Regions from separate parts of the uncultured Vagococcus sp. genome, predicted to be linked through region 1. Evidence: riboswitches for the same ligand, from Rfam matches in the RefSeq annotation. Region 1 holds a riboswitch; each other region holds the start of a gene.
What was found. Region 1 has a riboswitch for thiamine pyrophosphate ahead of tenA (thiaminase II). Riboswitches for the same ligand answer to the same signal wherever they lie in the genome.

Region 1 (3,759 bases):
CTAAAAGTACTAAAAAATGGATCTCTGGTTTAGCCATTATTTTAGGCGTCATCGGTTATGGTTTCGGTTTACTGTTGCTTTTCGAAAATTCCGATTTAGTGATGATTGCAGTCTATGGATCAATGATTATTCCGAATATTGTGTTTGTTGAAGGCGGCTTTCTGATGGTGCTACTGGCCCTTTTCTTCTATCTATTCCGTGGAAAAAAAAGCCTGCAACTTTTGGCCTTAGCTATTGTCGCCTTAATTTCAACAGGATTTTCGTTTCAAGATCTTTTTCTCAGTAACTTCCAATGGATGATGCTCTTTGCAGCTATCCCCCTTTACTTTTACAACGGTCAGGAAGGCCGTAAGATGAAATGGTTTTTCTATTTCTTTTACCCAGCTCATTTGGTGATTCTATACTTACTGGCCACCTGGCTTTAACTTAAAAAAACGGCCAAGGAATTTCCTTGATCGTTTTTTTATTCACCAAATAAATTGGGGAGTCGTTTTCGCAAGATTTTGACTAAGGGATATCCCATTGTGACTCCAACAAGGGTACTGATGAAAAAACTACCTAATACTAAACCTAAAGGCAATCCAATGCCCAAAACATATCTAGCCAATAAATATGAGACACACCCGCCTATGAGTCCTGTTCCAATAATTTCAACTAGTCCAGCCATCATTAACTTACTTGTTCGCCGATAAACAATTCCGATTAAGAATGCCCCAATCATACTGCCGGGAAATGCCAACAGTGTCCCCGTGCCGCTGATGTTTCGTAAAACTGAGGCAATAAAAGCTTGACTCACACCGTACCAGGGTCCCAAAGCGACACCAGTCAGTAAATTAATCAGATGCTGCATCGGTGCTACTCTAACAACTCCAATAGAAACATGAAATAAACTGCCTCCAACAAAAGCCAATGCCGCTAAACTAGCTGTATACGCGATTTTCTTAGCCTTGAAAGCTACCATTAGTTAAGAGCCTCAAACTGCCAGGTCTCCCTTGTGTAGGACATTTCCCAGAAAGCCAGTTCGTACTGACTACTGATTAAGAACGCTTCCTTCATCGCCAGACGCTCATCCTCATCCGCCAGTTCTGACAGTTGATTCAGCAAAGAAATTTGCTGCCTTGTACTCTCTGCAAACTCTGGGCTATCATAGGTGTTGATCCAGTCCTGATACAACGGATTAGGAGATGCTACTTGACTAAATCGCTGGCCTATTTCAAGATACAGCCAATAACAAGGCAAAAGGGCCGCCAGTGAAGTCCCCACTGTTCCAGTTGCTAATTGTCGATAAAGATGATTGACGTACTCATAAGCACTTGGTGCCACAACCGTCTTTTGGTACTCTTCCTTAGTAATTCCCAGCCACTTAAAATAGCGCTCGCGAACAGCAATTTCCCCTTCCTCCATGCCTTTTTGTAAGGCCAATTGACTAGCCCTGATCTCTTCGTCAGCCGTTTTAGCAGCCAATAATCCATGAGCTTCTGAAAAGTGAATTAAATAATAACAATCTTGTAGTAAATAATAGCGGAACCCTTGCTCATCTAAGGTTCCAGCAACTAACTCCTGGATAAAGTCATGGTCAAAACTAGCTTGCCATAATGCAGCAGCCTCTTCCCGTAATTCTTCTGAAAACATCTAGTCCACCTCACTCATCTATTTTATTGCCAGAGAGCTATCCAATTCTCACACCAAAAAGACCACCTCCTAATCATTAGGAAGTAGCCTGAAATAGCCAAATAAACAATCAGAACGAGCCCTCGTCAGATAGTTTTTTCTAAGCTTTCCCTTCGCGAGTCCTAACTCTCAGGTTCAGAGGGTCCGTTGATTTCATCAACATCTCAGTCTTTTTGAAAGACACCCCTAGCAATTATTTTGAGTATACCACAACACCTTGCTTTCCGTCTATTCGCTCTGTGATTTGCTCATTAAATACTGGTAAACCTCATGAGGCTCTCGACTAGTATCCAATAACTCAAAAAAAGCTTGATCATCCAGTAATTCAACCAATTCTGCCATGGCATTTAAATGTCGATTATTGGCTGTGGCCGCTAGACAAAAGATATACTTAACTGGGTCATTCTCTTTACTTCCGAATTCAATAGGATAACTGAGACTGGTAATGCTAATTCCCAATTTCTCCACCCCATCTACTGGGCGAGCATGAGGCAAGGCAATCTGTTTGGCAATCACCATATATGGCCCTTCCAGCTTAGTATTGGCAACTATTGTGTCGATGTACCCACGAGTGATATACCCTTGTTTTAAAAGAGGAGCCCCTGCTACACGAATCACTTCTTCCCAATCTCGGGCTGTCACTCTCAATTGAATCAAGTCTGGATTGGTAATCTCATATAACGCTGGTTCAGTCACCTCTGATTCAGTGTTTTCATTTTTAGGAATCAAACTGTCATAGAGTTCTTTTTCCAAAGCTCCAACATTTAAAATAGTGGCATGCTTTTCCACCACTTCCAAAATTGATTTGACACTAGGTAATTGAAAGCCTAAATTACCTAATTGAGAATAAACATCACTAATCAAACGGTACTTTTCTGCCGTATTCATAATTGGACTGACCACGTAAACAGGTTTTTTAGTGTAAAACAAGCGAATATTCGGCACTGTTGAAAAGATTAAATCGTACGAGTCAGCTAAATGTTCAATCCCATTGGTTTCCATAGGGCCAATAAAGGATAGTTCTGGAAAAAGGGTTTTTAATTCTGTGTAGACAATTGAAGAACTACCAATCCCATTTGGACAGACAATTAAAGCAACTTTTTGCGGTTGCTTAGCTTCTTTTAAGCTAGCACTCAAGGAAGCGAAATGCATGGTCAAAAAGGCAACCTCTTCTTCAGGTATGGCGTGCTCAAATAAAGAGGCGATAGGTTTTAGGGCTTCTTCCACAATATTAAAAAGCTCACTGTATTCTTTTTTTATCTTGCCGTGGAGGGGATTAACAATTGGTAATTTAAAATACAAACGATAATAGGCCGGGCGTAGATGTGAGTATAGCTGGTTAATCACCATTTCCTGATGATTAAAGCGAATCCCCGACAAGGCCTCAAAACGCATGATGATTCGTTTAACCAGTTCCATAATAATCTCATAGTCTTTAGTCGTTGAATCGGGATTGCCTACCGATAACCCCAAAATCCAAGCCCCTAAATAGAGGGCTGAAAAATCATCATGATTATCAGTTAAGGCCAGTATTCGTGTAGCAAACTGGTATTCTTTCATGGCAACAACTGCAGGTAAACGAAATTTTTCTGATCCTGCCTTTACCTTTAATCCCAGTCGCTTTTCTAAAAATATCAAAGTGTAAATAAACTCTTTTAAGCGATTTTCTACAAAGGAAATCTGGTACTCAACTAAATGAGGCGCGATTGCCTCTTTTAGTTGATCGACATTCGGCAACTGATTTTTTTCGATAAAATAATCATAGATAAACATGGTATTGTGCTCGGTGGAATCCCAAATAAGCATTTTCATCAGATGATACCGAATGTCGAACTCATTACCAACTAACTGATACCCCTCTTTTCGCGAATAAACGATGGCGATATCTTCTTTCTCTAACAGGGCATTAAGATTCTTTAAATCTGTTAATATCGTGGTTTTACCGACACCGAATTCCGTCATAAAGTGATTGATTGAGAAATAATCATCAACAAAATAAAATAAGAGCAAAAACAGATAATTTCCACGTTCAACCCCATTCATAACATACTCATCAGCATAGGAATCATCCACCAAAACAGCCAATAA
Region 2 (3,759 bases), on a different contig from region 1:
ATCGTGAGGAAAATGGGGCATTTACTAGTCGCCCCCAACTTAAGAAAGTACCGCGGTTAGGACCTAAAGCTTATGAACAGGCCATTGGTTTTTTACGTATTCCTGAAAGTAAAAATATTTTAGATAATACAGGCATCCATCCCGAGAGTTATCCTGTTGCGAAAACCGTTTTAGCTGAGGCTAAAGTGGGACCAAAGGAACTGGGGTCAGTGGAAGCTAGAACAGCTCTGGAACAGTTAAACACCAACCAGACAGCTTCTCAATTAGACGTGGGGAAAGAGACCTTAACAGATATTATTGCTGGTTTAATTCAGCCGGGTCGTGACTTGCGTGATGAAATGCCAGCACCCTTATTGAGACAAGATGTCTTAAGTATGGAAGATTTAAAACCAGGAATGGAGTTACAAGGGACGGTGCGCAATGTCGTTGATTTTGGTGCCTTTGTGGACATTGGCGTAAAACAAGATGGGATGGTTCATATCTCAAAATTAAGCAATAAATTTGTTAAACATCCCACAGACGTTGTGGCAGTTGGCGATGTGGTAACAGTCTGGGTTGAAGAAATCGATCTTCGCAAAGGACGGATTGCTTTAAATATGTTAGGACCAGCCAAAGAGAAGGGATAGAAGGGTATTGATGGTTTTCAGCGCATTATATGAAGATTTTAACTATCTGGAAGAGATGGATGATATCGACGCATTAACTGATGACCGTTTGCAAGAGTTGGTGGAGTTGATCTCCACCAACGAATTTGATCGGGAATTTAAGCATCGCGCTTTCTTAAATGGTCGCTTGCGGACAACGGGTGGACGTTATCATCTGAACTCTCATAATTTAGATTTTAATCCAAAAGTCTACGAACGTTACGGTATGGAAGAATTGATTAATGTTATTAAACATGAATTATGTCATTATCATCTTCATCTGGAAGGTCGTGGCTTTCAACATCGGGATGCCGATTTTAAGAATCTATTGAAAAAGACTGGCGGTAGTCGCTTTGTCAAACCATTAGAGGAACAAAAACCAGAAAATTATCAACAATATGAGTGTCTCAAATGCCATAACTTGATTTTACGCAAGCGACGGATTAACACTCGTAAATACAGCTGTCGTTGCGGTGGCCAATTAAAACATCTATAGGGATACAAGTAGGGCGTTTAAGAGCTACTTTGTAGGCTGATGTGTTAATTGGTTGTTGCAAGGCGAAAACTCTTAGACCTGCTTCTAGGTCTTTTTTGTGTTGCCTGTAAACGTCTCATTAAGGAAACTCATAGTGAGTTGGCGGTTGATTGCTGGACTAGGGAGAGGTTCAGTTGTAGTCTGGAAAAATCACAATGTTTGGGGCATTAATCTATTCCTTGGCAAACTAGGAGACTAGTTGGTTACTGGGGGAATGAGTTGAATTCACTAGATTTTGATGGAAGGGTGTCGCACAATTAAGGGATGATAATGGATGGAGGCGTTTTATGCCAAAAAGAAGTATTTTATTTGCGATTATTGCGATGGTCTTATGGTGGAGACGCAAAGTCTCTATTCTTTGGTTGCTTATTCATGGCTATCTGGGTGGTATATTTTGTATCGACTATTTTTTAGTTGGTGGCCTGAGATTGAAGAAGAATCATATGAAGATCATTGAGCCATCTTGCTTATTTTACTTGCCTTCTTTCAGTTGTCATGCTATCGTATGGTTAATTGAATAGTTCGACCACTAGGGGGGCGATTGTGAGGACGTGATTTGTCTGTTACTGTGCTGAGATAGGAAATATCCTGACCCTTAGACCTGATCTGGTTAATACCAGCGGAGGAAATGTGGCTAGCAGGTTTTTCGTTTAGATAGACGAAATAGTTGTTTGATAGGGTCTTACCCTAAATATGTGTAAATACACCCACTTTCTGATTTTGAGAAGGTGGTTTTTTTGCTCGATTCACGTTTCGAGGCGAATGAATCAAAATAATCCTTAAAGGAAGAGATTGATGAAAAGTTTTGAGCAGTTAAATAAAATAAGAGCAGTGAGCCCTTTGATTCATAATATGACGAATCAAGTTGTGGCTAATCATGTTGCAAATGGTCTGCTGGCAATTGGTGCGTCACCGATAATGGCTTATGCCAAAGAAGAAGTCGGGTTGATTGCTTCTCAAGCAAGTTGTTTAGTTTTAAATATTGGCACGATTACAACACCGATTTTTGAATCGATGCTAGTCGCAGGGCGAGGAGCCAATGAAAATGATGTGCCGATTGTCTTGGATCCAGTTGGTGTTGGCGCCAGTCCTTATCGGCAAGAGATAGTTAAGACTTTATTGAGCGAACTCAAGATAAGTCTCATTAGAGGCAATGGAGGAGAACTTGCCCAATTAGCTAATGTCCCTTGGCAAGCTCGAGGGGTTGATAGTGGGGCGGGACAATACTCCTTAGCTAGGATGGCGCGAGAAGTCGCCTTAGCAAATGACTGTGTTGTGGCAATTAGTGGTGAAAGAGATTGGATTAGCGATGGCACAAGACTGGCAAGTGTCGACAATGGTCATCTCTTAATGACCCGGGTAACGGGGATGGGTTGCCTTTTAAGTGGGGTTTGCGGCGCTTTTATCGGTAGTTATCCAAATGTTTTTGAAAGCACGGTGGCAGCTCACGCTATCTACGGAATAGCAGGGGAAAAGGCGGCAATGGCAACTAATCTCCCTAGTAGTTTTAAAGTAGAGTTTATCAATCAATTGTTTTTATTAAATGAAAGTGACCAGTTTTTGCTAAAAATCAGAGAGGAGATGGGATCATGAAAATAGCCCAAGCATGTACGATAGCAGGTTCTGATAGTGGTGGTGGTGCCGGCATTCAAGCGGATATTAAAACCTTTCAAGAGCGAGAAGTCTTTGGGACATCAGTGATTGTTGCAATTACGGTTCAAAATACTAAGGGAGTGAGCGGCATTTATCCAACTCCAGTCCAAGGGGTTCAAGAACAATTAGAGGCAGTGTTTTCTGATTTTGAGATAGGCGCAATTAAAACAGGGATGCTAGTCGATCAGTCATACATGAAGATTGTAGCCTCATTTTTGACTGCTTATCCAGATATTCCTCTAGTGGTGGATCCTGTTATGATTGCCAAAGGTGGCGCTTCCTTAATGGCCGATGAAGCCATGAAGGGGATGAAAGAAACTTTAGTGCCTTTGGCAACCTTAATAACCCCTAATTTACCTGAGGCTGAAGAAATAGTGGGCCATGCCATTGCCTCAGAAGCAGAGATGGTAGCTGCTGCTTATGAGATTCAACAGATGGGTAGTCGCAATGTTTTAATAAAGGGTGGACATGCCCTTAATCAAAGGGAGGCTAAAGACTATCTTTTAACGAATGATGGAATCGGTCATTGGTTAGGGGGGCCTCGTTATGAGACCCAACATACTCACGGTACAGGCTGCACTTATTCGGCTTGCATCACCGCAGAGTTAGCCAAAGGGCAGAGCGTTTTGAAAGCAGTTCGGACAGGTAAAGCGTTTATTGACGCTGCGATTAAAGAAGAGTTGAAGATTGGTCACGGAGAGGGGCCAACTAATCATTGGGCTTATGGTCGAAAGGAGCGAGGAAATGAAACCACCTATTAATTGGCACGAGGCACTCAAACTTTATTTAATTGGAGGAACTCAAGATGTGGCTGGAGGTGATTTAGTTGGCCTTTTAGCAGAAGCGATTAAAGGGGGGATTACCTGTTTTCAACTGAGAGAGAAGGGGCCGGGATCATTAAAGAAGGGTGAGGCGATTGAAGGGCTG
Region 3 (3,759 bases), on a different contig from region 1:
CTACGGGCTAGATGATCTGCGCAATAAAATTGGTGTGGTTCCCCAGACTAGCGTTCTCTTTACTGGCACGATTCGAGAAAATTTACAGTGGGGGAAACCTGATGCCACTGATGAAGACTGTTGGCAAGCCTTACGAACCTCACAGTCCTATGAGTTTGTTAAAGACTTAAAGGAACAATTGGATACCCCTGTTATGGAAAGTGGTAAAAACTTTTCTGGCGGACAACGGCAACGGTTAACAATTGCCCGAGCACTCATTAAAAAGCCTGCCTTTTTAATTTTAGATGATTCCTTAAGTGCCTTAGATTATCAGACAGATTTGGAATTGCGCCAAGCCCTTCAGCGAGATTTAGCTGATACCAGTTTAATTATTGTGTCCCAGCGAGTCAGCTCTGTTCAACACGCGGCTAAAATCTTAGTGTTGGAAGACGGCAATCAAGTCGGCCTTGGTACTCACAATCACTTAATGACACACTCTGAGGTTTACCAGGAAATTGTCGCGTCACAGCAAGAAAAGGAGGAGACCTAAATGCGAAATAAACACATAAACTCATCCCCTTTTAAACGCTTCTTACCTTACTTAGGCGTGTATAAACTAGAAATTGTCGGTGCTCTTCTATTAGGGATTAGTGGCGGAACCGCCACTGTCGTCATGACTTACTTTACGGGAAAAGGGATCGACACCATGCTCGGCAAAGGACGAGTTGATTTTACTGCTCTGACGCGAATATTGCTTTTGTTAGCCGGGATTTTAGTCATTGCCACAGTCTCACAATGGCTGGTCCAGTTATTAGGCAATCGCATGTCTTATAAAGCCGTTGCTGAACTGCGGAAAGACACCTTTAATCACTTAAATACATTACCGATTAATTATTATGACCAAACGGCTCACGGGAATATCATCAGCCGGTTTACCAATGATTTGGACTTTGTTTCGGAAGCCTGTGTGGCTATTTTCAACACACTCTTTTCCGGTATGACGATTGTCGTCATCTCTTTGTTGTCGATGTTGTTTCTCAGCCCTATTTTGACCGTCGTGGTTTTAGTTGCAACGCCGTTAATTTTCTTGGTTACCTGGGTCGTTGCTCACACCAGTCAAAAGCGTTTCTCCGAACAGCAACGGATTGTCGGTGAGATTTCTGGATTCGTTAATGAAGTAATTGGCAATCAAAAAATAGTCAAAGCCTTTCAACATGAACAACCATCTCAAGAGACCTTTGAAGTCTTGAATGATCGCCTGTTAATTGTGGGTCAAAAAGCCCAATTTGCCTCTTCCTTGACCAACCCTCTAAGCCGTTTCATTGACCACTTGGCGTATGTCTTTATTGGCTTGGTTGGTGGCTTGATTGCCTTAAAAGGAACGGGAAATCTCAGCGTGGGAATGATTTCCAGCTTTACGATTTATTCCAGTCAATTTTCAAAACCATTTATCGAACTATCAGGGATTACCACTCAAATTCAAACAGCCTTGGCAGGTTTAGAACGAACTTTTAACATCATTGACGAGACCCCTGAAGCGGCCGATCAGCCTGACGCCATTGTCTTGAATCAAGCTGAAGGAGCTATCAGTTTTAAAAATGTAGCCTTCTCTTATGTCCCAGATAAACCCCTGATTCATGGACTCAATCTGGATGTCAAACCAGGGGAAACCGTGGCCATTGTCGGAAAAACTGGTGCTGGGAAATCAACCTTGGTTAACTTACTAATGCGTTTCTACGACATCAATGAAGGATCTATCGAAATTGATGGTCACTCTATCACGGCTTACACTCGTGATTCGTTGCGTCAAGCCTTTGGGATGGTCTTACAAGACACTTGGCTCTTTGATGGGTCCATTCGTGATAACCTGACCTTTGGACGACCTGACGCCAAAGAGGGTGAGATCATCGCCGCCACGAAGTCAGCTAATATTCATTCCTTCATCAAAAAGTTACCCCAAGGCTATGACACAGTCATTGGCAGTGCTGGAATTAAAATTTCAGAAGGACAACGCCAGCTGTTGACCATTGCTCGAACGATGATTTCCGAACCGCCGATGTTGATTCTCGACGAAGCCACTAGCTCCGTTGATACGTTGACAGAACAGACTATTCAAGCGGCCTTCTTAAAAATGATGACCGGTAAAACCAGTTTCGTTATTGCTCACCGTTTATCAACTATTCGCGAGGCCGATACGATTCTCGTTATGGATAATGGCCAAATTGTCGAAATTGGCAGTCATGATGACTTGCTGAAAAAAGACGATGGCTTCTATCGCAAACTCCATGATTCACAATTTTCTGAGTAGCAAAAAGACCTTTCCCCCAAAATAAGGGGAAAGGTCTTTTTGCGATTATTTTTCTTGATTAACTGTTGAAATTTTTTCATCAGCCAAGTACAACTGTGGGAACTTACTGGCAATTCCCGCTGCGACAACGGCTGTTACCACAGCCGTTGCTAAACCGCTGGCACCATTCATCACTAATGAGAAAACAAACGGACTCATCCCACCAAAAGCATAGGCACCCCAGAATACTACCCCAGCAACAAAGTGCCAGAAATAGCGAGCAAAACTGCCAACAAAGGTTGCTGCCACAATATAGCCCATCAAATTAGTTTGGTTGCCCTCTTTTACCGATTGAGCGATCTTGCCATGATAAAGACCGGCAAACCCAGCAAATGTAAAAGCCAATAAATACTCAATTAACACCTGAATCACACTTAAGAAATAAACTTGCCCTGTCAAAAAATGGAGTAACCCCCAAATCAGACCTGCGTATATCCCTGGTAACGTGCCACGACGCATGGCGTAAATCGTCAAGGGTACCATCCCTAGAGAGACTGAAAAACTAGTACCAATCCCCGTGGGAATCAGCGATAAGACAATTGCCAATGCTGCGACAACCGCTCCTTCAATCCAAACTAATAACCGTTTTGACGTCAAAAAAACTCCTCCTTTTTTTGTATAGAACAAAAGCCATACATCAAAGGAGGAGCAGAATAGTTAGATTCCACTCCATCACAATCCCTACGTAAGTATCAACTCAATCAGGTTCGAAGGGTCCAAGCTTGCGCTTAATCTCAGCCTTTTCAGGCACCCCTTTGTGATGGTAAGTTCTATTTAGTTGTGTAATCTTCTGATTACTTTCACAGCATAACAAGGTTTACCTGTTATGTCAACGGATTTGAATTGTTGAAATTAGTTTAATGCTTATGGCTATTTGTCTGATTTTTTATCGATCTTCATCGTCAATCATATATCATGATTCCTTACAAAAACACGCTAACCCTGTATTAATTATTAACCAAATCATACTGTTTTTTTGTAGAACGGTACAACTTTTCTAATTCTGTTTTATTTTCCACTAAAAATTTTTTTACTTTTACTAATTCTTCTGGACGGGCAAGCTCGTCCAGAAGGTCGGTAGTATTCTCATGATTAATGTATTTCATATTTGAATCGACATAAATAATGCCACCCGTCCGTTTCTCCCCAATCTCCACTAACATGGAAATATCATTATCGTTATCCACAGTCATATTCAACCCATATCCATTTTTATCCTTGGGGTTTGTAAGCCATGACATCACCCAAATTGGCTCCTTTTTTAAATAACTATTTCTGAATAAAAACCTAGTATTCATTTTACTAGCTGTATACTTTATTCCTTCTTTCTCCAGATAATAGAATTTTTTATCTGAGTCCCAATTATCCTCTACGTATTGATAATTCATTGTGTTACTCATTAGCCACACAATGTTAACCATTAAAAATAACGC

Region 2: it holds a riboswitch for thiamine pyrophosphate, as region 1 does, so the genes downstream of both, thiM (hydroxyethylthiazole kinase) here and tenA (thiaminase II) in region 1, are expected to answer to the same signal.
Region 3: it holds a riboswitch for thiamine pyrophosphate, as region 1 does, so the genes downstream of both, thiT (energy-coupled thiamine transporter ThiT) here and tenA (thiaminase II) in region 1, are expected to answer to the same signal.

What each region holds. Positions count from the first base shown of each region.
Region 1 covers NZ_CAUQJB010000005.1:173,494-177,252, forward strand. Annotated here, with positions in the region: gene RWN13_RS07025 (TraX family protein) at 1-425, shown strand, start outside; gene thiW (energy coupling factor transporter S component ThiW) at 464-961, opposite strand; gene tenA (thiaminase II) at 961-1,632, opposite strand; TPP riboswitch at 1,762-1,869, opposite strand; gene RWN13_RS07040 (BglG family transcription antiterminator) at 1,900-3,759, opposite strand, start outside.
Region 2 covers NZ_CAUQJB010000002.1:92,825-96,583, reverse strand. Annotated here, with positions in the region: gene RWN13_RS02355 (Tex family protein) at 1-626, shown strand, start outside; gene RWN13_RS02350 (SprT family protein) at 682-1,140, shown strand; gene RWN13_RS02345 (hypothetical protein) at 1,467-1,700, shown strand; TPP riboswitch at 1,701-1,825, shown strand; gene thiM (hydroxyethylthiazole kinase) at 1,975-2,772, shown strand; gene thiD (bifunctional hydroxymethylpyrimidine kinase/phosphomethylpyrimidine kinase) at 2,769-3,593, shown strand; gene thiE (thiamine phosphate synthase) at 3,577-3,759, shown strand, end outside.
Region 3 covers NZ_CAUQJB010000042.1:29,385-33,143, forward strand. Annotated here, with positions in the region: gene RWN13_RS21410 (ABC transporter ATP-binding protein) at 1-529, shown strand, start outside; gene RWN13_RS21415 (ABC transporter ATP-binding protein) at 530-2,287, shown strand; gene thiT (energy-coupled thiamine transporter ThiT) at 2,333-2,923, opposite strand; TPP riboswitch at 2,988-3,091, opposite strand; gene RWN13_RS21425 (helix-turn-helix transcriptional regulator) at 3,274-3,759, opposite strand, start outside.